DNA from 2 places in the Nocardioides seonyuensis genome. Region 2 is predicted to be linked to the other one. Evidence: riboswitches for the same ligand, from Rfam matches in the RefSeq annotation. Region 2 holds a riboswitch; the other holds the start of a gene.
What was found. A riboswitch is a leader RNA that binds a small molecule or an ion and turns the genes downstream of it on or off. The one in region 2 is predicted to bind thiamine pyrophosphate.
Positions count from the first base shown of each region.

Region 1: it holds a riboswitch for thiamine pyrophosphate, as region 2 does, so the genes downstream of both, EXE58_RS05630 (thiamine ABC transporter substrate-binding protein) here and EXE58_RS02990 (thiamine phosphate synthase) in region 2, are expected to answer to the same signal.

Region 1 is NZ_CP038436.1:1,132,881-1,147,063, forward strand. Features, by position in the region: gene EXE58_RS05600 (acyl-CoA dehydrogenase family protein) at 1-458, opposite strand, end outside; gene EXE58_RS05605 (sulfotransferase domain-containing protein) at 513-1,388, shown strand; gene EXE58_RS05610 (C40 family peptidase) at 1,453-3,003, opposite strand; gene EXE58_RS05615 (phosphatase PAP2 family protein) at 3,234-4,280, opposite strand; gene EXE58_RS05620 (ABC transporter ATP-binding protein) at 4,302-5,321, opposite strand; gene EXE58_RS05625 (ABC transporter permease) at 5,321-6,967, opposite strand; gene EXE58_RS05630 (thiamine ABC transporter substrate-binding protein) at 6,969-8,057, opposite strand; TPP riboswitch at 8,047-8,156, opposite strand; gene EXE58_RS05635 (alpha/beta hydrolase) at 8,211-9,107, shown strand; gene EXE58_RS05640 (GNAT family N-acetyltransferase) at 9,104-9,556, shown strand; gene EXE58_RS05645 (hypothetical protein) at 9,598-10,245, shown strand; gene EXE58_RS05650 (MBL fold metallo-hydrolase) at 10,242-11,300, opposite strand; gene EXE58_RS05655 (type 1 glutamine amidotransferase domain-containing protein) at 11,355-11,897, opposite strand; gene EXE58_RS19420 (hypothetical protein) at 12,004-12,153, shown strand; gene EXE58_RS05660 (YdeI/OmpD-associated family protein) at 12,157-12,810, opposite strand; gene EXE58_RS05665 (helical backbone metal receptor) at 12,835-13,581, shown strand; gene EXE58_RS05670 (MarR family winged helix-turn-helix transcriptional regulator) at 13,592-14,092, shown strand; gene EXE58_RS05675 (hypothetical protein) at 14,115-14,183, opposite strand, start outside.
Region 2 is NZ_CP038436.1:590,191-604,373, forward strand. Features, by position in the region: gene EXE58_RS02930 (extracellular solute-binding protein) at 1-1,077, shown strand, start outside; gene EXE58_RS02935 (carbohydrate ABC transporter permease) at 1,074-2,015, shown strand; gene EXE58_RS02940 (carbohydrate ABC transporter permease) at 2,021-2,860, shown strand; gene EXE58_RS02945 (ABC transporter ATP-binding protein) at 2,866-4,137, shown strand; gene EXE58_RS02950 (DUF1707 SHOCT-like domain-containing protein) at 4,154-4,786, opposite strand; gene EXE58_RS02955 (HAD family hydrolase) at 4,833-5,654, opposite strand; gene thiC (phosphomethylpyrimidine synthase ThiC) at 5,845-7,530, opposite strand; gene thiD (bifunctional hydroxymethylpyrimidine kinase/phosphomethylpyrimidine kinase) at 7,527-8,306, opposite strand; gene EXE58_RS02970 (thiamine phosphate synthase) at 8,303-8,890, opposite strand; gene EXE58_RS02975 (thiazole synthase) at 8,920-9,684, opposite strand; gene thiS (sulfur carrier protein ThiS) at 9,681-9,869, opposite strand; gene EXE58_RS02985 (FAD-dependent oxidoreductase) at 9,869-10,873, opposite strand; gene EXE58_RS02990 (thiamine phosphate synthase) at 10,873-11,481, opposite strand; TPP riboswitch at 11,475-11,584, opposite strand; gene EXE58_RS02995 (NAD(P)-binding domain-containing protein) at 11,550-12,650, opposite strand; gene EXE58_RS03000 (isocitrate lyase/PEP mutase family protein) at 12,735-13,499, shown strand; gene EXE58_RS03005 (fumarate hydratase) at 13,509-14,183, shown strand, end outside.

The sequences.
Region 1 (14,183 bases), 540 kb from region 2:
GTGCGGCCTGAGATCAGGTCGCGAAGGTGGGCGTCGTGGTGGCGCTTGGTGCCGAGCTGCAGGATCGCGCCGCCGAACAGGCCGAACTGCACGCCGATCTTGACCAGGACCGAGAGGTCGCCGAAGCCCATCGTCTCGAAGGCGGCGACGGACGCGCCGATGTCGGCACCGCCGCCGTACTCCTCGGGGAAGCCCATGCCGGTCTGCCCGGTCCCGGCCATCTGGACCACGACGTCCTTGACGCGCTCGCGGAAGTCGGCGCGGCTCAGCTCTTCGGCGTCGACGAGGATCCCGGCGTGCTCGGCGAGGTTGTCACGCACCAGCTGTCGGATCTCGTGGTACCTCCCGTCGAGGAGAAGGCCCAGCGCCTCGACGTCGACGACGGGCTGGGTGTAGCCCGGGGAGTCGGCGTGCTCGGCCTGGTCGTCTGACGTCACGGGGACCTCTGCGGTGGACATGGGCCAAACCTAACCCGATCCACCAGCCGTCCGGGCGGTGCTAGGTTCGCCGCGATGACTCCGCCGGCAGAGGGGCAGATGCCCTACAACTACGCGATCGTCGGCGTGCAGAAGGGCGGGACCTCGACCCTTGCGGTGACGCTGAACCAGCACCGGCTCGTGTGCCAGCCGCCCACCAAGGAGGCGCACTTCTTCGACGAGGAGGACTACGACTGGTCGTGGCCGGACTACGAGCGCGACTACACCGCTCCGCGCCGCTCCCCGGTCCACCGCATGGTCGGCGACGCCACGCCGACCTACCTCTACTGGCCGCACGCACTCGAGCGGATGCGCGCCTACGACCCGGCCATGCCGCTGGTCGCGGTGTTCCGCGACCCGCTTGAGCGACTCTTCTCCCACTGGGTCATGCTCCGCTCGCGCAACCTCGCCTGGCCCGACTGGCCCGGCTTCCTCACCGAGTGGCCGCACACTTCGCTGCCCGATGAGGTGCCTCCGGCCACCGAGGTGCGGACCATGCGGTGGCGGCACATGACCGGCCTGGCCCGGGGGTTCTACGGCGAGCAGCTCACCCGCGGCTTCCGGCTCTTCGACCGCGAGCAGTGGCTGCTGCTCGAGATGCGGTCGATGCTCGCGGACTTCCCGGCGGCCGTGAACGCCACGACCGATCATCTCGGGCTGCCTCGCTTCGAGCGCGTCCCACCCCTGAAGAACTGGCACGCCGGCGCGGACGTCATCCCCGGCACGCCGCCCACGGCGGCGGACCTGTCGGGCCTGGCCCAGCTCTACTCAACCGACCTCGCCGTCTTCGAGCAGCTGTCCGGCCTGGACACCTCGGCCTGGCCGACGCGTCAGATCCTCGACGGTCGCCTGGACCCGGCCGAGCTGGCCGCGCGGTTCGCCACCAAGGTCGCCCCGCCACCCGCCGGTTGACGAAGGACGCGCTCCCCCCGGTGGTTGAGGAAGGACGAAGTCCTTCCTCAACCAGCGAACGTCGTCAGGGGCGGGCGAAGAAGTCGGGGGCGCGCCAGGCGTACATCGACTCCTCGGTGACGTCGCGTCCGGTGCGCGGGGCGTGGACGATCCTGCCGTCGCCGACGTAGATCGCGACGTGGTAGATCGAGGACGACTTGCTCGACGAACCCCAGAACACGAGGTCGCCGGGCAGGAGGTCGCTCGAGGTGATCGCGGTGGAGCCGGTGTACTGCGCCACGGAGTAGTGCGGCAGCGACTTCCCGCCGGCCGCCCAGGCCGCCGAGGTCAGGCCCGAGCAGTCCCAGGACCCGGGACCGCTGGCGCCGTACTTGTAGGGCTTGCCGATCTGGGACCGGGCGAAGGCGATGGCGGCCGCTGCGCCTCCACTGGCGGGCGGCGGGGTGGTCGCCGGGGGCGGCGTGACGGGCGCGACCGGGTTGACGGGAGCGACCGGGGCGGGCGTCGTCGTGGTCGGCGTCGCAGTGGGCGTCGCGGTCGGTGTGGCCGTGGCGGTGGGGGTCGGCTTGGACGTGGGGGTGGGGGTCGGGGTCGGCTTGGAGGTGGGGGTGGCGGTCGGGGTGGCGACCGTCGTGGCCTCCTTCTCCTTCTCCTTCTTCGCCTGCTCCTGCCGCTCGCGCTCCTCCTGGGCGGCCTTCTCCGCCGCCTCCTGGGCCGCCTTCTCGGCAGCCTTCCGCTCCTCCTCGGCCTGCCTGGCCGCCTCCTCCGCCTGCTTCGCGGCGGCCGCGGCCGCAGCCTCGGCGGCTGCCTCCTCCAGGGCGGACTGACGCTCGGCGGCCAGGCTCACGCTGATGCCCTGGAGCTCGGCGAGCTCTGCGATCAGCGCCTTCCTGGTGCGTGCGATCGTGGCGGCCTCGGCGCCGGCGGCTGCTTCGGCAGCCGCAGCAGCGTCACGAGCAGCGACCGCCTGCTGCTCGGCCTCCCGCGCGCGGGTCAGCGCATCGTCGGCGCGGGTGACGGCGACCTCTGCGAGGGCGGTGGCGGCGGCGAAGGCGTCGTACTGGCTGTCCAGCGCCTCGGAGGTATTGCCCATCGTGACGGTGCGGTCGAGCAGTGCGTCGATGCCGTCGGAGGCGACGAGCGCAGTCAGGCCCTGGACCTGTGCCCCGCCCTCGTAGTCGGCGACCACCGTCCGGGCGTAGAGCTCGCGCCGCTGCTCCAGCTCGCGGTCCGCGTCGCGTGCCGACGCTGCGGCCGCGCGCGCCGACCTGCGAGCCTCGTCGGCCTGCCAGAGCGCGCCGTTGTAGGCCTCGGCCGCCTGGGCGGCGGTGATGCCGGCCTCGTCGAGTGCGATCGATGCCCTCACCAGGTCCGCCTGGACGGCGGCGACGTCGCGCGCCTTCGCATGGGCGTCGTCCTGGGCCGCGGCGACGTCTGCCTCGCTCGGGACCGTGGAGCTGTCCTCCGGCTCGTCGGCGAACGCCGAGCCGAGGCCTCCTGCGAGCACGAGCGACACGCTCAGCACGGCCGTCGCGGCGGAGCGCGCGCCCGGAAGCGGTGTCGTACGCCAGGAGCGCACGGGGCCCCCGCGTGGTCGCTGCGGCAGTGCTCGCACGAAGTTTCCCCTTGCTCAGACGTCTCGGAGCTGCCTCATGACTTCCCAATCACGCAGGCAACTCTCGGCACGCTAGTGCTCATTCGTCACAAGGGGAACACTTTTCTCAACTTTTTCACCGGCCACCGGCGTGTCGGCTTGACGAACTACAACCTTGTAATTCGCCAGCGCGTCCATTGGAATCCCCGGCTAGCGAGGCGGGGAGGGGCGAGAGCGAGGTCGTACGACGCTCAGTCGACCTCGACGGGCACCTGGGAGGTCGTCGAGGTGGGATGTGAGGAGAGTCCGTGCCGGTCGAACTTCTGACCACTTGCCAGACCGCCCACCCAGAACGCGACCAGCGCGATGACCACGCCGGCGAAGTCGTCGGCGATGTAGTGCCAGCCGAAGTAGAGGGTGGCGACGACGGTGATGGCGAAGTTGATCCAGAAGATCCAGTGGATCCAGCGGTTGCGGAGGGTGTACTGCACCATCAGGGCCACGAGCAGGGTGATGGCGACGTGGAGGGACGCGAACCCCGCCACCGACTGCACGGCTCCCTCGACCCCGTCGCGGAGCACTCCCTTGCGGCCGTAGAAGAGCCCCTCCATCAGGGCACTCGTCCCGGTCTCGGGGAGGTCGGTGTAGAGGTAGGAGTACTGGAAGCCGGGGCCGAGCGTCGGGAGGGCGTAGTAGGAGGCGGTGCCGAGCGACCAGGCGATGCACTGGGAGGTGGCGAACCAGTAGCCGAAGGTGATGTTGCGCGACCACACCAGCCACGCTGCCAGCGCCAGGGGCACCAGGGGCAGGAACCACAGGTAGATCGAGGACAGCACGTGCGCGGAGATGCCGGTGCCGAAGATCTCGTGGAGGACCGTGGCGGGCTCGTTGCCGAAGAACAGCGCCCGGTCGATCAGGTGCAGCTCACGGTCGTACTTGTCCTCGCCCATGATGAACGGCAGGAACGACTTGAGGTTGCGGTAGCAGACGTAGGTCACGTAGAAGCACACGAGCCCGAGCACCACCAGGGTGATCCGCTCGCGGTCCCAGTGGGTCCGGATGCGCTCGGTGGCGACGGCCGGCATGTCCTTCACCCGGAACCGCGAGGCCCACAGCGTGCGGGGCAGGATGTCGAGCAGGAACGCCCCGAAGACGAGCAGCGGCAGCCGGAGCCAGGAGGGGCCGAGGAAGCCCTCGGGGTCGACCAGCGGACGGTCCAGGGAGATGGATGCGATCAGGGCGAGCACGCCCATCAGCGCGGCCGTCCCGATCAGCAGAGCGTAGGCCGGTCGATACACGCGGGTCAGTCTAGGGACGGGTCAAGCGCCACGACGATCGGAGACGATCGCGAGCCTCGTCACATCCACCCGCAAGCGGGTGTCGTCACCGGCGGCCACGCGGCTGCCCAGCGCCGCCACCGCGTCGAGCGCGCCCAGTCCCTCGACGTCCACCACCAGGCGCACCTGCTCGGGCGTCACCCGCGCCGAGAGGACGGAGCCGTGGAGCGGTCCGGAGGCGTCGACGACAAGAGCGGACCGGCGTACGGCGACCGCGGCGGCGTCGGACTGCCCGGGCACCTCCGTCCCCGCGGCAGCGAGCAGCTGCCGAGCCGCCGACCCACGGAGCACCCGGGCGTAGCCGAGGAACAGCGCGGTCTCCTCGTCGACCGGCGCCCGCCACACCTCGTCGATCCCGCCCGACTGCACGACCCGGCCGGCCCTCATGACAGCCAGCCGGTCGGCCAGCGCGAACGCCTCCTCGTGGTCGTGGGTGACCAGCAGCGCGGTGGTGCGGGCGGCGACGAGGATCTCGCGGAGCTCGCCGGCGAGGTGCTCGCGCAGCGAGCGGTCCAGCGCCGAGAGCGGCTCGTCGAGCAGCAGCAGGCTGGGCTCGACGGCCAGGGCTCGGGCCAGGGCGACGCGCTGTCGCTCGCCTCCCGACAGGGTGCCCGGGTGGCGGTCGTCGTAGCCCTGCAGGCCGACGAGCTCCAGCAGCTCTGCCACCCGGCCGCGCACCCGGGCGGCAGGGGTGCGGCGGAGCCTGAGCGCGTAGGCGACGTTGCGCGCGACGGTCAGGTGGACGAAGAGCTGGCCGTCCTGGAACATCAGCGCGAAGCCGCGACGGTGGGTGGGCACGCCCGCGAGGTCGCGGCCGTCGAGCTCGATCGATCCGCCGCTGGTCAAGGGCTCGAGGCCGGCGACCGCGCGCAGCAGCGTGGACTTGCCGCACCCCGAGGGCCCGAGCACGGCGAGGACGTCGCCGGCGGGCAGGTCGAGGCTCACGTCGTCGACGGCGAGGGCGTCGCCGTACTTCACCGAGACGTCGCGCAGGGTCAGCATCAGAAGGAGCCTACGGAGGGGACGCGCAGCCGCTCGACGGCCAGCATCACCACCGCGGTCGTGGTCGCCAGCACCACCGAAGCCGCGAGGGCCATGCCGTAGTTCATCTCGCCGGGGTGGCCGAGCAGGCGGAAGATCACCACGGGCACGGTCGGGTTGTCGTCACGGGCGAGGAAGGAGGTGGCGCCGAACTCTCCCAGCGACGCGGCGAACGCGAACCCGCTCGCAGCCAGCAGCGGCTTCCACACCACCGGCAGGTCGACGGTCAGCAGGGCCCGCCACGGGGGCGCGCCGAGCGACGCCGCTGCCTGTCTCTGCCGGTCGTCGATGCCGGCAAGGACCGGGGCGATGGTGCGTACGACGAGCGGCAGCGCGACGAGGGCCTGCGCCATCGGCACCAGCAGCGCGGAGTCGCGCAGGTCGACCGGGGGCCGGTCGAGGGTGATCAGGAAGCCGAAGCCGAGGGTCACCGCGCTGACCCCGAGCGGCAGCATGAAGAAGCCGTCGAGCACCGAGCGCACCCGTCGCTCGGCCGGCGTGTGCGAGCGCCGCGTCACGATGAGGGAGACAGCCAGGCCCATCGCCAGGGCCATCCAGGTCGCGTCGACCGCGGTCCGCAGGCTCACCCCGAGCGCCGTCGTGACCGGGACGAGCAGGGCCCCCGTGCCGTCCCGGCTCTCACCGTCACCGCCGAGCGCGCGGTAGTTGGCCAAGCTCCAGGCTCCGTCGACCTGGAACGAGCCGGCGACCAGTCCGACGATCGGCAGGGCCAGGATGGCGAGCAGGGCAGCGGTGAAGAGCAGGACCGGCCAGTCCCCAGGACGGATGCGGCGCGGCCGGGCGGTGGTGCGCTGGGTCGTGGCGTCGGGGACGAACCGCAGCCTGGCGGAGACCGCGAGGAGCCCGACCACGACGACGAGTTGCAGCACCGACAGCGCAGCCGCGGCCTGCAGGTCGAAGACCGTGGTGGTGAGTAGGTAGATCTCGGTCTCCACCGTGGCGTACCGCACCCCGCCCAGGGTCAGGACGATGCCGAAGGCCGTGGCGCAGAAGAGGAAGACGATGCTGGCCGCACCGACGATCGCCGGCCGGAGCGCGGGGAGCGTCACGGTGCGCAGCACCTGCACCGGGCTTGCCCCAAGCGCCGCCGCGGCTTCTGCCGGGCGCGGGTCGAGCGACTCCCAGGCTGCGCCGACTGCGCGGACCACGACGGCGACGTTGAAGAACACCAGCCCGGCGACGATCGCGACGGGAGTGCCGTCGAGGCCGAGGAAGCCCAGCAGGCCACCCTCGCCCAGCAGCTGGCGGAACGCGACGCCGACCACGACGGTCGGCAGGACGAAGGGCACCAGCAGCGCAGCCCGGATCGCACCTCGGCCGGGCAGCGCCAGTCGGTGCAGCGCGAAGGCCAGGGGGAGCCCGAGCAGGACGGACAGCAGCGTGGCAGCCCCCGAGGACCAGAGCGTGAACCACGCCACCCGGTGCACCCGCGGCCTGGCCAGCACGTCGAGCACCCCGCGGGGGTCGAAGTCGCCGTCGACCCAGAACCCCTCGGCCACCATGCCGGTGACCGGGAGCACGAACAGCACGCCCAGCACCGCCACCGGCGCGGCGGCCAGGGCCAGCAGGCCGATGATGCGTCTCATGTCATCGCGTGATGACGTCGGTCCACTCGGTCAGCCACTGCTCGCGGTTCTCGGCGATCGATCCCGGCGCGACCTCGTAGGGGTGCGCCGGCTGCACGGCGAACTTCGCCCAGTCCTCGGGGACGGTCGCGGACTCGCTGACGGGGAAGACGTACATCGACTCGGGCAGCGCGCTCTGCACCTCGTCGGTGAGCATCCACTCGATCAGCGCCTCCGCCCCGTCGGGGTTGTCGGCCCCCTCGAGCACGCCGGCGTACTCCACCTGGCGGAAGCAGGTGTCGAGCAGCGCTGCCGTCGTGGACTCGCCGCCCTCGACCGTGAAGGCCGGGGAGGAGTCGTACGACACCACGATCGGGCGGGTGCCCTTGTCGCTGCCGGCCGTGAAGTCGCCGTAGTAGGCGTCCTCCCACCCGTCGACGACCTTGGTGCCGTTGTCGAGGAGCTGGGTCCAGTAGTCGCGCCACGACTCGCCGAAGGCAGCCAGGGTGGCGAGGAAGAACGCCATTCCGGGGCTGCTGGTCGTGGCTCCCGGCGTCACGAAGAGGTCCTTGAACGCCGGGTCGGCGAGGTCTTCCAGCGTCTGCGGCGGCTCGATGCCCTGGGCGGCGAACCACGCCTTGTCGATGTTGACGCAGACGCTGGCGTTGTCGATCGGGGTGAGCCTGTCGGCGCCCTCCTCGAGCGCGTACTCCTCGGCACCCTCGGGCAGCTCCGGCTCGAAGGCCGCGAACGCGCCCGCCTCGATGGGCCTCGACGCGAACGTGTTGTCGACACCGAAGGCAGCGTCGCCGATCGGGTTGTCGGCCGTCAGGCTGAGCTTGGTGGCAAGCGTGCCCGCGTCGCCGGCCGCGCGGACCTCGAGGTCGTAACCGGTCTCCTCCTCGAACGCCTTGACGAGCTTCTTGGGCAGGCTGAACGACTCGTGCGTGACCAGCACGACGGTGCCGGCGGCCTCGCTCGTCGTCTCGCCGCTGCTGGTGGCCGGCGACTCCGTGGCCGTGCCGTCGTCCTCGGTGCCCATCAGGCTGCAGGCGCCCAACGAGGTGGTGAGCAGGACCGCTGCGACGGCGCGCATGCGCACGTGGTTCATCTGGACTCCCTATCGCCGGTGCTAGCCGGATCAGGTTCGGAGGGTCTGCGGCTGGTCCGCACTCTCAGCACGACTGCTCGTGCTCCCCTGTCTGTGTCCGGCCAGCGTACTGCCGCGCGCAGCGCAGAGGGGTGGGGGCCATACGATCCGCTCATGCCGAGCAGACGTCACGACGCCCTGGCCGTGCTGATCCCCAGGCTGCGCGGGAGCGGAGAGCTCGACTCCGAGCCCGCGGAGCGCGCGCGGGTCGAGGAGTGGCACGCCGGCCTCGACCGCTCCCTGCCGACCCGGCTGGTGCCGCGGTTCGGCTCGCGCTGGTCGGTCACGACCGAGGACCTCGGGTTCCCCTCCCACGTCCTGACCCCGCGCAACCGTCCCTGGTCCCGCACGCTCTACTACGTGCACGGCGGCGGCTTCATGGCCCCGACCGACCCGTTCCACGTGCGCTACGCGACGCGACTGGCCGATGCCGTGGGCGCGCGGATCGTGATGCCGGACTACCCGCTGGCCCCTGCGCACACCTGGCGCGACAGCCACGACGCGCTCGTCGAGGACGCCGCACGGAAGGCGTCCGAGGGCGACCTCGTCCTGGCCGGCGACTCCGCCGGGGGTGGTCTGGCGCTGGCCATGGCGCTCTCCCTGCGCGACCGCGGGCTCGACCAGCCGACCCGGCTGGTCCTGCACGCGCCCTGGGTCGACCTGACGACCTCGACGCCGGAGACGGTGGAGGCCGACGCCGTCGACCCGTGGCTGTTCCTCAGCAAGGTCACCGCCTACGCCGACTGGTGGGCCGGGTCCCCCGAGGACCTCGGGCGGCCGGAGGTCTCCCCGGCGCTCGCCGACCTGTCGGGCCTGCCCCCGACCCTGATGCTCTACGGCACGCGCGACCTGCTCGCCCCCGGGTGCCGGCTGCTCGTCCGACGGGCCGCGGAGGCCGGCTGGGACCTCACCGCGATCGAGGAGCCAGACCTCATCCACGTCTACGGGCTGATGCCGTTCATCCCCGAGGCGCGTCGCGCCTTCGACCAGGTGGTGGAGTTCCTCCGGTGAGGCCCACCACCCGCGTCGTGGGCTTCGACGACCTGGACACCCGGCTGTCGTACGACCTGTGGCGGCTGCGGCAGCAGGTGTTCGTCGTGGAGCAGGGCTCTCCCTATCCCGACCTGGACGGCCGCGACCTCGAGCCGGCGACGCGGCACGTGCTCCTCGAGGAGGAGGGCACGTTGGTCGGCTGCCTGCGGCTGGTCGACGACGGTGACGCGTGGCGGATCGGTCGCGTCGTCGTCGCTGCACAGGCGCGCGGTCGCGGGCTGGCCCGGCTGCTCATGGACGAGGCGGTCGCGCGCTGCGCGGGGCGCGAGGTGCGTCTCGACGCCCAGACGGGTCTGACGGCGTTCTACGAGGCGTACGGCTTCGAGGTGTCGGGGCCGGAGTTCGTCGAGGACGGCGTCGCGCATGTCCCGATGACGCGCCGGACCGGTGGTCCGCGCACGGATTGAGACGCCCGTCCCGCGGCACGTTCGGCCGCTACTTTCGCTCCATGACCGGCAAGGCGCCCAGGGCGAGCCACGTCACCCGAGGGTTGTTGACCACTCTGCTCGGGCTCCTCGTGCTCGGCTGTCCTGCGCCTGCCCTCTCCGACGACGCTCTTCCTCCTGCGCGCTACAACGAGCTGACCTACCGCACCGGCACGCACGCGCTCCTCCTCACCCTCAACACCGACACCCCGGCTGCTGGCGTGGACATCGAGCACAACGTCCGGCTCCTCGACCAGGACGGCTCCCAGCTCACCTACGACGAGGTCGTGTTCGAGGTGCACGTGCAGGGCACCCGGAGCGACCTCACCCTGCGCGGGGAGACCCTCCTCCACGAGGAGACCCTCGAGATGCTGCCCACGCGCGAATCGAGGGCGACCTTCACTTATCCCCTCTCGGGGCCCTACATGATCCGGCTGGCCTTCCGGGCCGACGGTGAGGACATCGCCGCGGGCCAGTTCGGCATGGAGGTGGAGGAGGGGACCGAAGCGGCCGCCTCTGGAGGGTTCCCGTGGTTCCGGTTCGGGCTCGCGCTCCTGGTGGGCGTGCTGATCGGCTCGGTGCTGCCACGCGGCACCCGGCCCCGGGACGCGGTGGAGGAGCCGCAGCCTGAGCAGCCCCAGCCCGAGGAGCCCCAGCCAGCCAGCTCCTAGGCCGACACGTAGTGCACGACGCCGTCGACGTCGTTCGTCGCCACCTGGCCGCGGGCGCGGAGCAGCTCGAGGTGTGCCCGGGTCTCCATCGTCGCCATGGCGGCGTTGAACACGTCGAGCTCGGGCAGCCGGCGCTCGTGGCGGGTCCAGGGCAGCTCGCCGGCCACCTCGTAGGCCGAGCGCGCACCGCCGTCGACGGCTGCCAGGCTCAGCGCCAGCCGTTCCTCGTGGTGGTCGAGCAGCTCGTCGACGCGGGCGTGGGTGGAGTCGGCGACCGGGCCGTGGGCCGGGAGCAGCCTGAGGTCCGGAAGGTCGCGCATCCGCGCCAGGGACGCCATGAAGTCGCCCAGCGGCTGCTCGGCCAGTGCCGGCTCGAAGCCGATCGAGGGGGTGATCGTCGGCAGCACGTGGTCGCCCGAGAACAGCAGTCCCTCGGCGGTGTCGGCGAACACGTAGTGGCCCTGCGTGTGGCCCGGCGTGTGGATGGCGTCGAGGTTGCGAGCACCCACGGTGAGGGTGGTGTCCCCCTCGAGCCAGGAGTCGGGGTCGGCCCACAGCGCCAGGTCCGGTGTCTCGACATCGGCGAAGCGCTCCCACTCGAGGGCGATCCGTTCGGCGCCGCCCGCCCGGAACAGCCCGGCGAAGGGGTCGCTCCCGGACCCTCCCCCCCGGATCATCTCCAGGTTGGGCCGCTCCTCGAGACCGAGGCTGACGTGCGCGCCGACCTCGCTCCGGATCGTGACCGCCTGCGTGTAGTGGTCGCGGTGCACGTGCGTGACCAGGAACCTGCGGATGTCGCCGACGCCCGCGCCGATCTCGGCGAGTGACTTGTCGAGGACCGCGCGCGAGACGTCGACGGCCCATCCCGCGTCGATCAGCGCCAGGCCGTCGTCGGTCTCCAGCGCATAGACGTTGACCGCCTTGAGGCCGTCCATGGGCAGTGGCAGCGGGATCCGGTGGATTCCCGCAGCCACCGGCCAGGCGCCGGGCTCGGCCCAGTGGACTCCGGAGTCGGGCGAGACGGCGTGCGCGGTGTCAGGTCGTTGATCGTTCATCGAGGCCGACCCTACGCGGGGAGGCGTGCCCCCGACCCACCGATCCGGTGGTGACTACTGAGCGTCCTGTCCGAGGAGCCCCAGGAGCGCGTCGTTGAAGGCGGGCAGGTCGTCGGGCTTGCGGCTGGTGACGAGGTTGCCGTCGACCACGACCTCGCGGTCGACCCATTCGCCACCCGCGTTCCGGACGTCGGTCTGGAGGCTCGGCCACGACGTGAGCTCGCGGCCCCTGACGGCGTCGGCCTCCACCAGCGTCCAGATCGCGTGGCAGATCGCGGCGACCGGCTTGCCGGAGTCGAGGAAGGACCGGGTGAACGCGACGGCTCCGGAGTCGGTACGGAGCTGGTCGCCGTTCGCCACTCCGCCTGGGAGGACCAGCGCCGCGTAGTCCTGCGGCTGGGCGTCCGCGACGGCGCGGTCGACCTGGAAGGTGTCGGCGGGGTCGAGGTGGTTGTAGGCCTGCACCTCGCCGGACGCGGGTGAGAGGAGCACGGGCGTCCACCCGGCCTTCTCCACTGCCTCCCACGGCTCCGTCAGCTCGGCCTGCTCGATCCCCTCGGCTGCCACGAGGAAGGCGACGTACTTGTTCTCGGTCACTGCGACTCTCCTTCGATGAGCGGACTGGCGTGCACCCGTATGGCGTACCCAGCCGGCGCAGGCGCATTCGGCGCATGGTTCGGGACCGAACGGATACCTCTTCTCCATGCCTCCACACGACCGCTCCACGCCAGGCCACCGCAGCGAGGGCCTGGGCAACAGCCGCAACAACCGACCCCTGCTGCTCCTGGGGGTCCTGCTGCTGTTCCTCGTCGTGCTCGGGACGATGGCACTGATCGGCGACTGGCAGCTCTAGGCCTCAGCCCCGAGTCGCCTCCCGCGCGGCCAGGGCCGCACGCTCCACCCACCTGGGCACCTCGCCGTAGCGCTGCGAGGGGATCAGCTCGCCGGCGGCCGAGGCCGCGACGAGCTGGGCCAGACGTCGCTCGCGCGTCTCCTCCTTCTTGGCCGAGGCCACCCAGTTCTCCGCGATCTTGCGGTAGGACGGGATCGCCGCCTCCCAGAAGGCTGCCGCCGCGGGGTCGGCCAGGATGCGTGCGCGCTGCTCCTCGCTGAGCGCCTCCCGCGACTCGTGGGAGTAGCCCGAGCGCTCCGGCCTGCGGCGCTCGAAGACGGCGATCCCCGCCGGCCGCATCAGCCCCTCGGCCGTGAGGCGCTCCACGTGGGCGATGTTCACCGCGCTCCACACCGAGCCCGGCTTGCGAGGTGTCCACCTCTGCCGGCGGGTGTCCTCGTCGATGCGCTGGGCGACCGAGTCGATCCAGCCGAAGCACAGGGCGACGGGGACAGCCTCCTCCCACGTCAGTCCGCGCTCCGCGACGTGCTTCTTGCGCAGCCCCATCCAGATCTCGGTCTCCGTCTCGTGGTGCGCCTCGAGCCACGCCCGCCACTCGGCCGCGTCGGCGAAGAACGTCGCCGGCCTCTCCTCGCTGCCCCCCGGGGTGCCGATCATGGGAGCCAGCCTAGGGTCGGTCCCATGCGCGACGACCTCGGAGCGGATGTCCCGCTCGATGCGCCCGCCCGGCGGGTCGTCAGCCTGGTGCCCTCCATCACCGAGGCCCTGGCGGCGAGCGTCCCCGAGCGCCTCGTCGGTGCCACCGACTGGTGCACGCACCCGGCCGAGCTCGACGTCGCGCGCGTGCGCGGCACCAAGAACCCCGACCTCGCCGCCGTGAGGTCCCTCGCGCCGGACCTCGTGGTCGCCAACATGGAGGAGAACCGCGAGCTCGACGTACGACGCCTGCGGGACGCCGGCGTCGCGGTCTGGGTCACCCGCATCGAGACCGTGGACGAGGCGCTCGACTCGCTGGGGCGGCTGTTCGCCGAAGCGCTCGGCTCGCCCGAGCCGACCTGGCTGGTGGAGGCGCGCGAGCTGTGGGCGGCGCCGGCCGCCGGCCGGAGGGAGCGGGTCGTCGTACCCATCTGGCGGGATCCGTGGATGGTGGTCGGGTCCCGCAACTACACCACCGACCTGCTCGCCCGGGCTGGCCTGGAGAACGTCTTCTCCGGTCACGAGGACCGCTACCCCGCCACCGACGTCGCCGCGATCGAGGCGGTGGGAGCAGACGTCGTGCTGCTGCCTGACGAGCCCTACGTCTTCACCGAGGACGACGGTCCGGAGGCTTTCACGGTGCCGACGAGGCTGGTGTCGGGGCGGCTGCTGACGTGGTACGGCCCGGCGATGGTCGAGGCGCACGCCGTGCTGACCGACCCGACTGGATAGCCTCACCGCCATGCCCGACGCGAGCCGCGACCCCATCGCCGAGGCCCACCGGCAGTGGGTGACCCACGGCTGGACCGAGGCCGCCGACGGGATGGCGATGGTGACCTCGCTGGTCCGGGCTCAGCAGCTGCTGATGGAGCGGATCGACGCCGCGCTGCGACCGCTGGACCTGACGTTCGCGCGCTACGAGGTGCTGCGGCTGCTGTCCTTCTCGCGCAGCGGCTCGATGGCGATGACACGGCTGGGCTCGCTGCTGCAGGTGCACCCCACCAGCGTGTCCAGCGCGGTCGCACGACTCGAGAGGCAGGAGTACGTCGAGCGCACGCGCGGCGACGCCGACCGGCGGGTCGTGCTCGCCACCATCACCGAGGCCGGTCGCAAGGCTGTCGAGGAGGGGACGCTCGCGCTCAACGCCCACGTCTTCGAGGAGCCCGGCCTGCCCGGGAGTGACGTGCGCGACCTGACGGAGCGGCTGACGCGGCTGCGTGCCGGGCTCGGAGACGCTCTGTAGCGGGCTCCTGCCGCCCGCACCGTCAGCTGGCGGGCACGAGGTGGCGCACCGTGACGGTGAAGCGCTCCACGTCGAACGAGTCGGTGCCGCT
Region 2 (14,183 bases):
GCTGCCGAGGACTCCTCGACCGACCTGATGAACCTCGACCCGGTGTTCGTGGCGGAGTTCGCCAATGCCGGCTGGCTCGCCGAGGTGCCCCAGGAGAAGGCGGAGCAGATCCTCTCCAGCATCGAGGGCGACGGTGACTACCTGACCGGCGCCGCGGAGACGGTGGTCTGGGACGACACCGTCTATGCGATCCCGCAATGGGCCAACACCCAGGTGCTCTGGTACCGCAAGTCGCTCGCCGAGGCGGCCGGGCTCGACATGGACCAGCCGGTGACCTGGCAGCAGATCATCGACGCCGCCAGCTCCGAGGGTGGAAGCGTGGGGGTGCAGGCCAACCGCTACGAGGGCTACGTCGTCTGGATCAACGCACTCGTCGAGGGCGCCGGTGGCTCGATCGTCGAGAACACCGAGGCCGGCCGCGACGCCGACGTCACGATCGGCTCCGAGGCCGGACAGAAGGCCGCCGAGGTGATCCAGTCCCTCGCTGAGTCCCCCGCGGCCCAGCCCGACCTGTCGGTGTCCAACGAGGGCACGGTCCTCGGCCCGATGTGGTCCGACCCCGGCGAGTTCATGGTCAACTGGACCTTCGTCTACAAGAACTACGAGGGCCAGGTCGGCGCCGCCGGCGGCCCCGAGGACGACCAGGCCTTCGAGGACCTCGGCTGGGCGCGCTACCCCGCCACGGTCGAGGGCGAGGAGTCCAGGCCTCCCATCGGTGGCATCGACATCGGGGTCGGCGCCTACTCCGAGCACCCGGACTGGGCGGCCGAGGCGGCCGAGTGCATCACCTCCACCGAGGCACAGGTCGACCTGGCCCTCAAGGCAGGGCTGATGCCGTCGACCAACGCCGCCTACGAGGAGGTCGCCTCCAGCGGCGACTACCCCGAGGACCTCGTCGAGCTCTTCCGCGACAGCGTCGACACCGGAGGCCCGCGACCCAAGAGCGCGTTCTACGCGACGATCTCCAACGCCCTCCAGACCCAGTGGCACGCGCCCGGCTCCGTCGACCCGAGCAGCACGCCGAAGGAGTCGGCGACATTCCTGGAGGCCGTGCTCGAAGGCAAGGAGCTGCTATGAGCACCACCGTGCAGACTGCGACGGCGCAGGGCAAGAAGGCCCCCCGGCCGGAGGTCAGCGACCGCAGCAGGGCGGAGAACCGCCTGGGCCAGAAGCTCGTGCTGCCGGCGATCATCCTGATGCTGATCGTCACCGCGTTCCCGATGCTCCGCGCCGTCTGGCTCTCGGTCTTCGACTACACCCTCACCGCGCCGGACGACCGCAACTTCGTGGGGCTCTCCAACTACCTGACAGCACTGAGCGACGACCTGTTCTGGAAGACCACGGGGATGACCGTCCTCTACATGCTGGTGACGGTCGCGATCGAGCTCGTCATCGGCTTCATCTTCGCGATGGTCATGCACCGCGTGATCTTCGCGCGCGGCGTCGTACGCACCTCGATCCTCATCCCCTACGGCATCATCACCGTCGTCTCGGGCTTCGCCTGGCAGTTCGCGTTCTCCTACCAGAACGGCTTCGTCAACTCCTGGCTCCCCGGCATCGAGGACAGCTTCAACTGGTTCGGCGACACCCTGCCCGCCTTCATCGCCATCTGCGTCTCGGAGATCTGGAAGACCACGCCGTTCATGTCGCTGCTCCTCCTCGCCGGCCTCGCGCAGGTCTCCGAGGACATGCTCGAGGCCGCCAAGGTCGACGGGGCCACCTGGTGGCAGCGCCTGTGGAAGGTCGTGATCCCCAACATGCGCTCGGCGATCATGGTCGCCGTCCTCTTCCGCGCACTCGACGCCTACCGCATCTTCGACAACATCTTCGTGATGACCAACGGTGCCGAGGACACCGCGTCGATCAGCTTCCTGACCTACCGCCAGACCATCGAGCAGTTCCAGCTCGGCATGGGCTCGGCGCTGTCGGTGCTGCTCTTCCTGTCCGTGCTGCTGATCGCGTTCCTGATCATCAAGCTGTTCCGTGTCGACCTGGCCGCTGCCCGACAGGAGTGATGACGATGAAGAAGCTCGGAGTCCCGCTCGGGGTGCTGCTCATCCTGGTCTGGTGCCTGCTGCCGGTCGTGTGGATCATCTCGCTGTCGTTCAAGTCAGAGGAGTCGATCACCGCCGGCAACCCCGGTTTCCTCCCCGGTGAGGGCACCAATGCCGGCTGGGCCAACTACGACAAGGTCCTGACCGACCCCCTCTACGACTACTTCCCGCGAGCGATCCTCAACTCGATCGGGATCAGCCTGATCGCGACGCTGCTCTCGGTCATCGTCGCCACGCTGGCCGCCTACGCGATCGCCCGACTGGAGTTCAAGGGCAAGAAGCTCGTGCTCTCGCTCGCCCTGGTCATCGCGATGTTCCCGGTCGTGTCCCTGGTGGGCCCGCTGTTCGACATGTGGCGCACGTTCGGGATCTACGACACGTGGATCGGGCTGATCATCCCCTACATGAGCTTCACCCTGCCGCTGGCCATCTGGACCCTCTCGGCGTTCTTCAGGGAGATCCCGTGGGAGATGGAGCAGGCCGCCCAGGTCGACGGCGCCACCTCCTGGCAGGCGTTCCGCAAGGTGATCGTCCCGCTGGCCGCACCGGGCGTGTTCACCGCGGCGATCCTGACCTTCTTCTTCGCGTGGAACGACTTCGTCTTCGGCATCTCGCTCACCTCCACCGAGGCTGCGCGACCGATCCCGGCATCGCTGGCGTTCTTCGTGGGTGCCGATCCGTTCAACCGCCCGGCCTCGCTGCTCGCGGCCGCAGCGGTGATCTCCACGATTCCGATCATCATCGTCGTCTTGTTGTTCCAGCGAAAGATCGTCGCCGGCCTCACCTCCGGCGCAGTGAAGGGTTGATTGCCATGGCTGCCATCGAGATGAAGAACATCGTCAAGCAGTACGGCGACGGCTTCCCTGCCGTCAACGACGTCAGCATCGACGTCGCAGACGGGGAGTTCCTGATCCTCGTCGGGCCCTCGGGCTGCGGGAAGTCCACCCTCCTGCGGATGATCGTCGGCCTGGAGGACATCACCAGCGGCGACATGGTCATCGGTGGCAAGAAGGTCAACGACCTCGCCCCACGCGACCGCAACCTCGCGATGGTCTTCCAGAACTACGCGCTCTACCCCCACCTCAGCGTCTACGAGAACATCGCGTTCCCGCTCCGGTTGGCGGGCGCCTCGGACTCCGAGGTCGACCAGAAGGTGCGCGAGGCGTCCAAGACGCTCGAGCTCGACGAGCACCTCGAGCGCAAGCCGGGCAACCTGTCGGGCGGCCAGCGACAGCGGGTCGCCATGGGTCGCGCGATCGTGCGCGACGCTGAGGCGTTCCTCTTCGACGAGCCGCTCTCCAACCTCGACGCCAAGCTCCGCGGGCAGATGCGCACCGAGATCTCGCGCCTGCAGAAGAAGCTCGGCATCACCACGGTCTACGTCACCCACGACCAGACCGAGGCGATGACGCTGGGCGACCGGGTCGCCGTCCTCAAGCGTGGCGTGCTCCAGCAGCTCGCCACTCCGCGTGAGCTCTACGAGAACCCCTGCAACCTGTTCGTGGCCGGGTTCATCGGGTCGCCTCCGATGAACTTCCTGCCTGCCACCGTCAAGGGAGACAGCGTCGAGCTGCCGTTCGGCACCGTGAAGATCCCGGCCGAGAAGGCCGAGCGGGCGCAGGGCAAGGGCCTGCTGATCGCGGGCATCCGTCCCGACCACTTCGAGGACGCCAGCGTCGTGGACAACCCGGCCGACGAGGCCACCTTCGACACCACCGTCGACGTGGTGGAGTGGCTCGGCAACGAGGCCTACGCCTACATCCCGTTCGAGGCGCCGCCCGAGGTCACCAAGCAGCTACAGCAGCTCGAGCGCGACCTCGATGGTGAGTCACTGCGCACCCAGCTGGTCGTCTCGCTCGACGGCGCCAGCCAGATCAAGGAGGGCGACCAGGCCAAGATCTGGGTCGACGCGCGCAAGATCCACCTCTTCGACCCCGCCACCGGCGAGAACCTCACCATGGACCCCGACAAGGCCGGGACCGTGCCGGGCGACAACGCCATGGCGAAGGCGGAGCAGGCCGGGGAGAAGCAGGACGCCGTACAGCCCGCCGGAGCCGCCGGGGACGCCAAGACGACCCAGTAGGGCGCGGCCGACCGCCTCAGTAGGAGCCGAGGAACTTCTTCGGCGTGCCCCGCGGCGGCTGCCGCTGCACCTGCACCGACCCCATCAGAGCCACTCCGCGCACGCGCACGGTCGGTGAGTCGGGACTCACCTGCGCGGGGGCCTTGTCCTTGCCCTGCCCGTAGTCGCCCATGATCGGCGTCCCGTCGACGACGACGTGGAAGTGGGCCGGGACGATGATCTTGACGTCACCCATCACAGCGCTGGCGTTGATCAGGGTGTGGTGGCTCGTCATGACGGCTTCACGCAGGTCGAGGGTGACGCTGCCCATCAAGGAGAAGGCGGAGTGGCTCTCCGGCACCTGCCAGACGCCTCGCCGCTTGCAGTCGCCCATGATCGCGATCGACGACGCGTGGCCGGTGACGGGGCCCACCGGTGCTTGCGCGGCGGGGACGGGCGAGTGCCCGGCAACCTGCAGGTCCACCGTGATGGGGACCAGGTCGGCGTACGTCTTGGCCGCCCAGGTGGCCTCGAGCCGCTCGTCGAGCTCGTCGAGGTCGATGCGCCCCTCACCGGCAGCGTCACGCAGCACCTCGGCGACCTTCTGGCGGTCGGCGTCGGAGATGCGCATCTGTGCGGGACCGGTCGGACGGTTCTCGATCTCCCCCATGCAACCAGCCTAGACGAGTCTGCGCATCGCTCGCCTGTGACAGACGTCAGTGGCCCTGCTGCTCCACGAGCAGCTCGAGCGCCTGCGCCACTCCATCGTCCATGTTGCTGGCGGTCACCTCGTCGGCGACCGCGCGCGTCCCCGGGTGTGCATTGGCGACGGCCACTCCGCGCCCAGCCCAGGTGAGCATCTCGACGTCGTTGAGCGCGTCACCGAAAGCCATCACCTCGCGGGGCTCGATCCCAAGGAGCGAGCAGAGCCGCGCCACGCCCCAGGCCTTCGTGATGCCCTCGCTCATCACCTCCAGGAAGGGCGCACCCGACGAGGTGACGGAGAAGCCCCCCAGGCCCAGCTCGTCGAGGCGCAGACGGAGGTCCTCGGCACCGATCTCCGGATGGCGCAGGATGAGCTTCAGGCTGGGCTCGGCGAGCACGTCGGCCACGGGATGGTTTCCCATCGTGGTCACGTCGCGCTTGTGGTCGTCGTACGTCGCGATCGAGCTGTAGCCCTCCTGCGCGACGAACTTGTCGCCGCCGTCGCGGACGCTCGCGCACAGCACCCCCGGGACCGCCGTGACGAGCGCCTTCACGAGGGCTTGCTGGGCCTGCACCGCGAGGTGGGTCTCCCACAGCTGCTCACCCGTGCCCAGGTGGACGCCGAGGCTGCCGTTGCTGCAGATCGCCCAGTCCTCGAAACCTGCGTCCTCGGCGATGTGGCGAACGCCGATCGGCTGCCGCGCGGTGACGGGTACGACGCGCACTCCCGCCTTGCGCACCCCGTCGAGCGCCGCGCGGGTCCGAGGACTCACGCTGAGGTCGTCGCGGAGCAGGGTGCCGTCGAGGTCGGTGACGACGAGGCGAATCCGCACGGAAGCGAGCCTAGGGTGTCCACGCGGTTCGCTGTATCCACCCTGGCGGCAGATGACAACGGGCTCTCCACCCTGGCGGCGTACGACGGCTCAGTTCACGTTTCGGACGTTGTATGCCGCCACCTTCGCGGCGGGCATGTCATGTGCCGCCACCCTCAGGGCTCCAACCGGCCGAGCGGCGTACGACGCCTCAGTCGGCCGCGGCGTCGACGTACACCGTTCCGCCGAGCTCCACGAACTCCGCGGACTTCTCCCTGAACCGCTCGCGGACGTCCTGGCTGATGCGCATCGAGCAGAACTTCGGGCCGCACATCGAGCAGAAGTGCGCGGTCTTGGCCGCCTCGGCCGGCAGGGTCTCGTCGTGGAAGGACTCGGCGGTGTGGGGGTCCAGGGAGAGTGCGAACTGGTCGTGCCACCGGAACTCGAAGCGCGCCCGGGACAGCGCGTCGTCCCAGTCCCGGGCACCCGGGTGGCCCTTGGCGACGTCGGCTGCGTGGGCGGCGAGCTTGTAGGTGATGACTCCCGTCTTCACGTCGTCCCGGTTGGGCAGGCCGAGGTGCTCCTTGGGCGTGACGTAGCAGAGCATCGCCGTCCCGTGCATCGCGATCGTGGCTGCACCGATCGCCGAGGTGATGTGGTCGTAGCCCGGCGCGATGTCGGTCACGAGCGGGCCGAGCGTGTAGAACGGCGCGCCGTGGCACCACTCCTGCTGGAGGCGGACGTTCTCCTCCACGAGGTTGAGCGGCACGTGGCCCGGCCCCTCCACCATCACCTGCACGTCGTGGGCCCAGGCCCGTTCGGTGAGCTCGGCCAGGGTCCGCAGCTCGGCGAGCTGCGCAGCGTCGTTGGCGTCGGCGACCGAGCCGGGACGCAGGCCGTCGCCGAGGCTGAAGCTGACGTCGTACTGCGCGAAGATCTCGCACAGCTCGTCGAAGTGGGTGTGGAGGAAGTTCTCCTCGTGGTGGGCCAGGCACCACCCGGCCATGATCGAGCCGCCCCGCGAGACGATCCCCGTGACCCGCTCCGCCGTGAGTGGGACGTGGCGGAGCAGCACGCCCGCGTGGATGGTCATGTAGTCCACGCCCTGCTCGCACTGCTCGACGACGGTGTCGCGGAAGATCTCCCAGGTGAGCTTGTCGGCCTCCCCGTCCACCTTCTCCAGCGCCTGGTAGATCGGGACGGTGCCGATCGGCACGGGGCTGTTGCGCACGATCCACTCCCTCGTGGTGTGGATGTCGTCGCCGGTCGAGAGGTCCATGACGGTGTCGGCTCCCCACGTCACCGCCCAGGTGAGCTTGTCGACCTCCTCGGCGACCGACGAGGTGACCGCGCTGTTGCCGATGTTGGCGTTGACCTTCACCAGGAAGCGCCGCCCGATGATCATCGGCTCCAGCTCGGGGTGGTTGACGTTGGCCGGGATGATGGCGCGCCCGGCAGCGATCTCGCTGCGGACGAGCTCGACCTCGCAGCCCTCGCGCGCGGCGACGTACTCCATCTCCGGGGTGACCAGGCCACGTCGGGCGTAGGCCATCTGGGTGACCGTGCGGCCGGGCAACGCCCGTCGAGGTGGACGCTGCTCGCCGCGCCACTCCTCGCGCGGGCGCCCTCGTCGCAGGGCGCCGCGTCCGTCGTCGAGGAGCTGCGTCGCGCGGCCGCCGTAGACCTCGGTGTCACCCCGCTCCTCGATCCACCCGGAGCGCCGGGGCGCGAGCCCGAGCTCGGGGTCGGAGCCGGGCCCGCTGGTGCAGTAGCGGTCGAAGGTCTCGCCGTTCGTCAGCGTCACCCGAGTGACGGGGACTTCGCGGTCACCGGTCAGCACTCGCTGGTGTGCGGGGCTGACGACGTGGGGGCTGACGGGGCGGGGGTGGACGGTCATGGTGCTCCTCCTGAGGTGTGGGCGATGGGTCCTCGGCCGCGGCCGAGGTCCCAGGTGCTGCTGGTCGTGAGCTGGGTGACGACGTACGACGCCGCGCGCCGGGCGGCGTCGTGCACCGCGTCGCCGAGCGCGAGCCGCGCGGCCAGCGCGCTGCTGAAGGTGCAGCCCGTCCCGTGGTCGGCGGTCGTCGCGACGGCGGGGTGCCGCAGTGGCTCAGGGTGTCCGCCGGGCACGCACAGCCAGTCCGTGCACGTGCCGGCAGCGCCGCCTCCGGTCAGCACGACGACGCAGCCCAGGTCGGCGAGGCGTGCTGCCAGCTCGCCGGGTGGATCGTCGCGACCCGTCAGCGCGCGCGCCTCGTCGAGGTTGGGCGTCGCGACCGTCGCGACCGGGAGCAGGTGCTCGACGTAGGCACGGACCACCGAGGCGTCGCCGAGCACCGCTCCGCTGGTCGCCACCAGCACCGGGTCGACCACGAGGGGCAGGTCCCCCAGGCGGTGCGCGACCGTCTCGACAACCTCGGGCGAGCCCAGCATCCCGGTCTTCACGGCAGCGACGGGGAGGTCGCCCACGACCGCCTCCACCTGGGCAGCGACGAGGTGGGCGGGCACCGCGTGGACCGCATGCACTCCTGCCGTGTCCTGGGCGGTGACAGCGGTGACGACGCACGCTGCGTGGCAGCCCAGGTGACCGATCGTGGCCACGTCCGCGGCCAGGCCGGCTGCCCCTCCGCTGTCGGTGCCGGCCACGGCCAGCACCACCGGGGGCGTGCTCATCCGACCTCCCCCAGCAACTGAGCCACCACCGAGGCAGGGTCATCGGCTCTCATCACCGCACCCATGACGGCAACGCCGTGCGCGCCCGCCTCGATCGCCGCTCGGGCGTTGGTGGCGTCGACGCCGGCCAGCGCGAGGACCGGGACCGGGTGACCCGCCCACGAGTCGGCGGGCAGGGGCGGGCGACCGGGCTTGCTCCTGCTGGGAGCGTACGGCGACAGGGTCGCCCACGCAGCGCCCTCGCCGGCCGCGCGTGCGACATCCTGCCGCGAGTGGCAGGAGCGGCCCCAGCGACCAGAGCGGGGAGCCGGCTGGTGCGCGGCGAGGTGGAGCCCGTGCGCGGTGAGGCAGGGGCTGCGCGAAGAGATGACCATGAGCCCGTCGATGCGGGCGAGGTCGCGCAGGAGCAGTGCCCGGGCGTGCACGGAGAGGTCGTGCTCACGGACCACGACGGCCCGCAGGCCGGCGGCGGTGCACTCGCGCACGGTTGCCAGCAGTCCCCGCCCGGGGGGCAGCAGGGAGCGGTCGGTCACCAGCACGACTCGCGGCAGTGGGAGCGACGTGACCTCCGGCTGTTCATGCACGTGAATGAACCGCTGTCCATCGGGGCCGCTCATCCGACCCTCCCCTCGAGGGGACTCGCGGACCGGGCTGCCGCGCGTCGTGGGATGCGTCCGGCCCCGTGGGAGAGCTCGCCGGCGTGCACGGCGAGCCGCAGGGCACGGGCCATGGCGACCGGGTCCTCGGCCCGCGTGACCGCGCTCGCGGCCAGCACCGCGGAGCAGCCCAGCTCCATCGCCAGCACAGCGTCGGACGCGGTGCCGATGCCGGCATCGAGGACGACCGGGACGTCGACGGCAGCGACGACCGCCTCGATGTCGTGGGGGCTCAGCACGCCGAGCCCGGACCCGATCGGTGCGCCCAGCGGCATCACGGCCGCGCAGCCCAGGTCGGCGAGACGGCGAGCCAGCACCGGGTCGGCCGTCGTGTAGGGCAGCACCGTGAAGCCCCGCGAGACCAGCATGCCGGCTGCCTCGATGAGCTCCACCGCATCCGGCAGCAGGCTCGCCTCGTCTCCGACCACCTCCAGCTTGACCCAGTCGGTCTGCAGCGCCTCGCGCGCCAGCTCGGCGGTGAGCACCGCCTCGCGGGCTGAGAGGCAGCCCGCGGTGTTGGGCAGCACCGGGATCCCACGCCGCTCGAGCACGTCGAGGACGCTGCCCGGCGCGTCCGAGGAGGTACGACGCATGCTCACCGTCACCAGGGCCGGCTCCGCAGCATCGAGCACGGGCTCCAGGAGGCTCGGTCGCGGCAGCCCGCCCGTGCCGAGGAAGAGCCGCGAGGACAGCCGGATGCCTGCGATGACGAGGCCGCTCATCCGCCCGCCACCGCCGTCACGACCTCGACATCGTCCCCGTCCACGATCGGGTGCCCGCTCACGCCGGCGCGCGGCACGACGTGGCCGTTCACCGCGACGGCGCTGCCATGGGGCAGCGGCCCGAGCAGCTCGCCGAGCGTGGCCGCGGCGGCGTCGGTCTCCTGACCGTTGACTCTGAGCCTCATCACGCGGTCCTTCCTGGTCGGAGCAGGCGACATGGGTCCACGGCCGGCTCGACCCGGCCGTGCTCGATCGAGTCCGCGAGCAGCTGCGCGGTCAGCGGGGCGAGCAGGACGCCGTGCCGGAAGTGCCCGGCGGCCAACCAGACGCGGTCCTCCACCTGGCCGACGAGCGGCAGGTGGTCCGGCGTGGCCGGCCGGTCCCGGGCGATCGCCTCGCGCAGCTCGGCCCGGTCCAACGAGGGCACGAGCACGCGCGCGGCCCGCAGCAGCCGTTCGACGCCGCCGAGGGTCACCACCGGGGGTGCGGCGTGCTCCTCGACCGTGGCGCCGATGACGACCTCGCCGTCGGGCCGAGGAACGACGTAGACCGCCTCTCCGCGCACCCAGCCACGCACGACGTGCCGCGGGGGGTCGTCGCAGCGGGCCCGCAGGATCTCGCCGCGCACTCCGCGGACCAGGGTGTCGTACGGCGCCGGTAGCCGGCTGCCGGTCGCGATCACCGTGGCGTCGGGCGACTCCCCCGGGCGTTCAGGCACCAGGCGCACCAGCCGCATCAGGGCCGCCACCACCTCCCTCGGGTCCACGGCGTGGTCGCCGGGCAGCAGCAGCCCGGCGCTCGCCCGCCCCAGGGTCGGCTCCTTCAGCCGCAGCTCGCGCGGGTCGAGCGCCTCGGCCTCGACCCCGAGGCCCGCCAACAGGTCTCCCTGACGCCGCACGAGCTGGGCGTCCCCGGCGTCGTGGCCGACCAGCAGCGTGCCGGTCTGGCGCAGCGTGACGCCGAGGGCGGCGGCGTACGACGGCCACAGCGCCGCGCTGCGCACCCCCAGCTCCCACGTCGAGGCCTCGCCGTGCCAGGCCTCCCCGGCCGGCGAGAGCATCCCGGCGGCGGCGTGGCTGGCGCCCGTGCCCGGCGACGGGTCCACCACGACGACGTGGTGCCCGCGCAGCGAGAGCTCATGGGCGCAGGCCAGGCCGATGATCCCGCCGCCGATCACGTGGATGCGCATCAGCACACCGCCGCGACGAGCTCCTTCGCTGCTGCGACGGGGTCGGGTTGTCGCCAGGCTGCGCCGATCACGGCCACTCCGTGGGCTCCCGCGCGCCGTGCCCTGCTCGCGCCGGCGACCGTGATCCCGCCGATGGCGACCAGCGGCAGCACCCCCGCGGCTGCCGTGATCGCGTCCAGGCCGAGCGGCGACGGGAGCGAGTCCTTGCTGGCGGTCTCGAAGACCGGCCCGAACCCGGCGTAGGTCGCGCCCTCCGCGGCCGCCCTGCGCACGGCCGCCGCGTCCCTGCAGGTCGCCCCGACCACCAGGTCCGGCGCGAGCCGGCGGGCGTCGGTGACGGCGAGGTCCTCGGCCCCGAGGTGGACGCCGTCGGCGCCCGTCGCCAACGCGACGTCGAGCCGGTCGTCGACGACCACCACGGCACCACTCGGCCGCACCGCAGCGAGGACGATCCGCGTCAGCTCGACGAGCTCTCGGGTCGTCGCGGCCTTGTCGCGCACCTGGAAGCCGTCGACACCGACGCTCGCCATGTCCTCGAGCAGGGCGAGGTCGTCGGCCGCAGAGACGAGGCAGAACAGGCGGGGCAGGCTGGGCGTGCGGTCAACCATCAGAGCTCACTTCCTTCGCCGGCATGACCCGGATCAGGTACGACGGTCGGAGCGGTATCAGCTCCCTCTCAGCCCGCTGCCGCGGACTCCCGTGGGGACGCCGACGACCGTAGCAGAGCCACGACGGCGCTGGCCGCCGCTCTCCCGGCACGACTGGCGCCGATGGTGCTCGCCGACGGGCCGTAGCCGACGAGCTGGACGCGGGGGTCGAGGACGGCGGTGGTCGCAGCCTGGACGTTGCCCGGCACCGGCTCGAGGGCGATGCCCCCACCGGAGGATCGCAGGCCCAGCGGGGCGAGGTGGTCGACGGCGGCACGGAAGCCGGTGGCCCAGAGGATCACGTCGACGGGCTCGAAGGCACCATCCGCCCAGCGCACGCCGTCGGGCTCGATCGCCGCGAACATGGGTCGCCGCTCGTAGGCTCCGAGCTCGGCGGCACGCTGTTCCTGCTCCCGCAGCGCCAGGCCGGTGACGCTGACGACGCTTGCCGGCGGCAGCCCGCGTCGTACGCGCTCCGCGACGAGGGTCACGGCGGCCAGGCCGGCCTCGCGGTCGAAGTCGTCCTCGCGCCACAGCGGCGGCTGACGCGTCACCCACAGGGTGCTGGTCACAGGTGCCAGCTCACCGAGGAACTGCACGGCCGAAGCCCCACCACCGACCACCAGCACGCGCTTGCCCCTGAGGTGGTCCGCACCCGGGTAGTGCGCGGTGTGGAACTGCTCGCCCTTGAACGACCCGATGCCCGGGTAGTGCGGGACGAACGGGCGCGTCCAGGTCCCGGTCGCGTTCACGAGGGTGCGAGTGCGCCACTCGCGGTCGCCGGCGCGTACGACGAGCAGGTCACCGTCGCTCTCGACCCGGTCGACGCGCACCGGACGCAGCACCGGCAGCGCGTGGCGGCTCTCGTAGTCCGCGAAGTAGGCGGGCACCACGACGTTGGCCGGGGCCGGCGAGCGGCCCGGGGCAGGGGTCGCCGGCAGGTCGGCGACGCCGTGCACGTCCTCCATGGTGAGCGAGTCCCACCGGTGCTGCCAGGCGCCGCCGGGACGCCGGTCGGCGTCGAGCACGACGTGGTCGACACCGCGTCGCAGGAGATGGAAGGACGCCGCCAGGCCGGCCTGACCGGCGCCGATGACCACGCTGTCGAGGACGGAGTCGCGGGAGGTCATGCCGTGACAACGCCCCGGCCGCCGCATCTATGCCGGCCCACTTCCCCCTACACAGGCGTGCGCCGGCGTGGCAACCTCGGAGGCATGGACCTCACCAGCCTCGCCCGCACCCTGCTCGACCTCCACCACACCGGCCGCACACTGGTCCTCCCCAACGTCTGGGACGCCTGGTCCGCAAGGGCCGTCGCCGAGGCCGACTTCCCTGCCCTGAGCATCGGGAGCCACCCCTTGGCCGACTCGCGCGGGCAGGGCGACAAGGAGGACATGTCGCTCGACGACGCCCTCGACGGCGTGCGCCGCATCTGCGGCGCCGTGCCCGACGTTCCCGTCACCGCCGACCTCGAGGCGGGCTACGGCGTGGCCCCCGCCGAGCTGGTCGAGCGGATGCTCGAGGCCGGGGCGGTCGGCCTCAACGTCGAGGACACCGTCCACTCAGAGGGCGGGCGGATGCGCTCGGTCGCCGAGCACGCCGACTACATCGGCGGGCTGCGGCAGGCAGCTGACGGCGCCGGGGTCGACGTGGTCATCAACGCCCGCACCGACGTCTTCCTCCGCAAGGCGGAGTTCGAGGACCCGGTCGCCGAGGCGATCACCAGGCTGAAGGCGTGCGAGGACGCCGGGGCGAGGTGCGTCTACCCCGTGGGAGTCCCCGACGTCGAGACCCTGCGCACGCTCCTCGACGAGCTCTCCGGCCCGGTCAACGTCATCGCCAACCCGCGCATCGGCTCGGTGGTCGGCCCCTTGGAGGAGCTTCAGGCCATGGGGGTCCACCGGGTCACGTTCGGGCCCAAGCTGCAGCAGGAGCTCGCTGCTGACCTCAAGGCCCTGGTCTCCCACTGGCGGGCGTAGCATCCCGGCGTGACCGTCGCACCTCCCACTGCCTCCACGCCAGCCCCCACCGGCCCCGAGTTCCACTACTCCGAGCTGCTCCCGACCGCTGGCTCCAACGGCGCCGAGCAGACGCCGTACCGCCTCGTGACGAGCGAGGGCGTGAGCACCTTCGAGGCCGAGGGGCGCACCTTCCTGCGCGTGGACCCCGAGGCGATCCGGCGCCTGACGGCCGAGGCGATGCACGACATCAGCCACTACCTGCGGCCCGGCCACCTCGCCCAGCTGCGCAGGATCATCGACGACCCCGAGGCGTCCGGCAACGACCGCTTCGTCGCGCTCGACCTGCTCAAGAACGTCAACATCTCCGCCGGCGGAGTGCTCCCGATGTGCCAGGACACCGGCACCGCGATCGTGATGGGCAAGAAGTCCGAGGGCGTCCTCACCGGCGGTGACGACGGCGAGGCCATCAGCCAGGGCGTCTACGACGCCTACACGCGCCTCAACCTGCGCTACTCCCAGCTCGCTCCGCTGACGACCTTCGAGGAGAAGAACACCGGCACCAACCTGCCGGCGCAGATCGAGCTCTACTCCACGCCGGCCCAGGACGTGCCCGAGTACAAGTTCCTCTTCATGGCCAAGGGCGGCGGGTCCGCCAACAAGTCGTTCCTCTTCCAGGAGACCAAGGCCGTCCTCAACCCGACG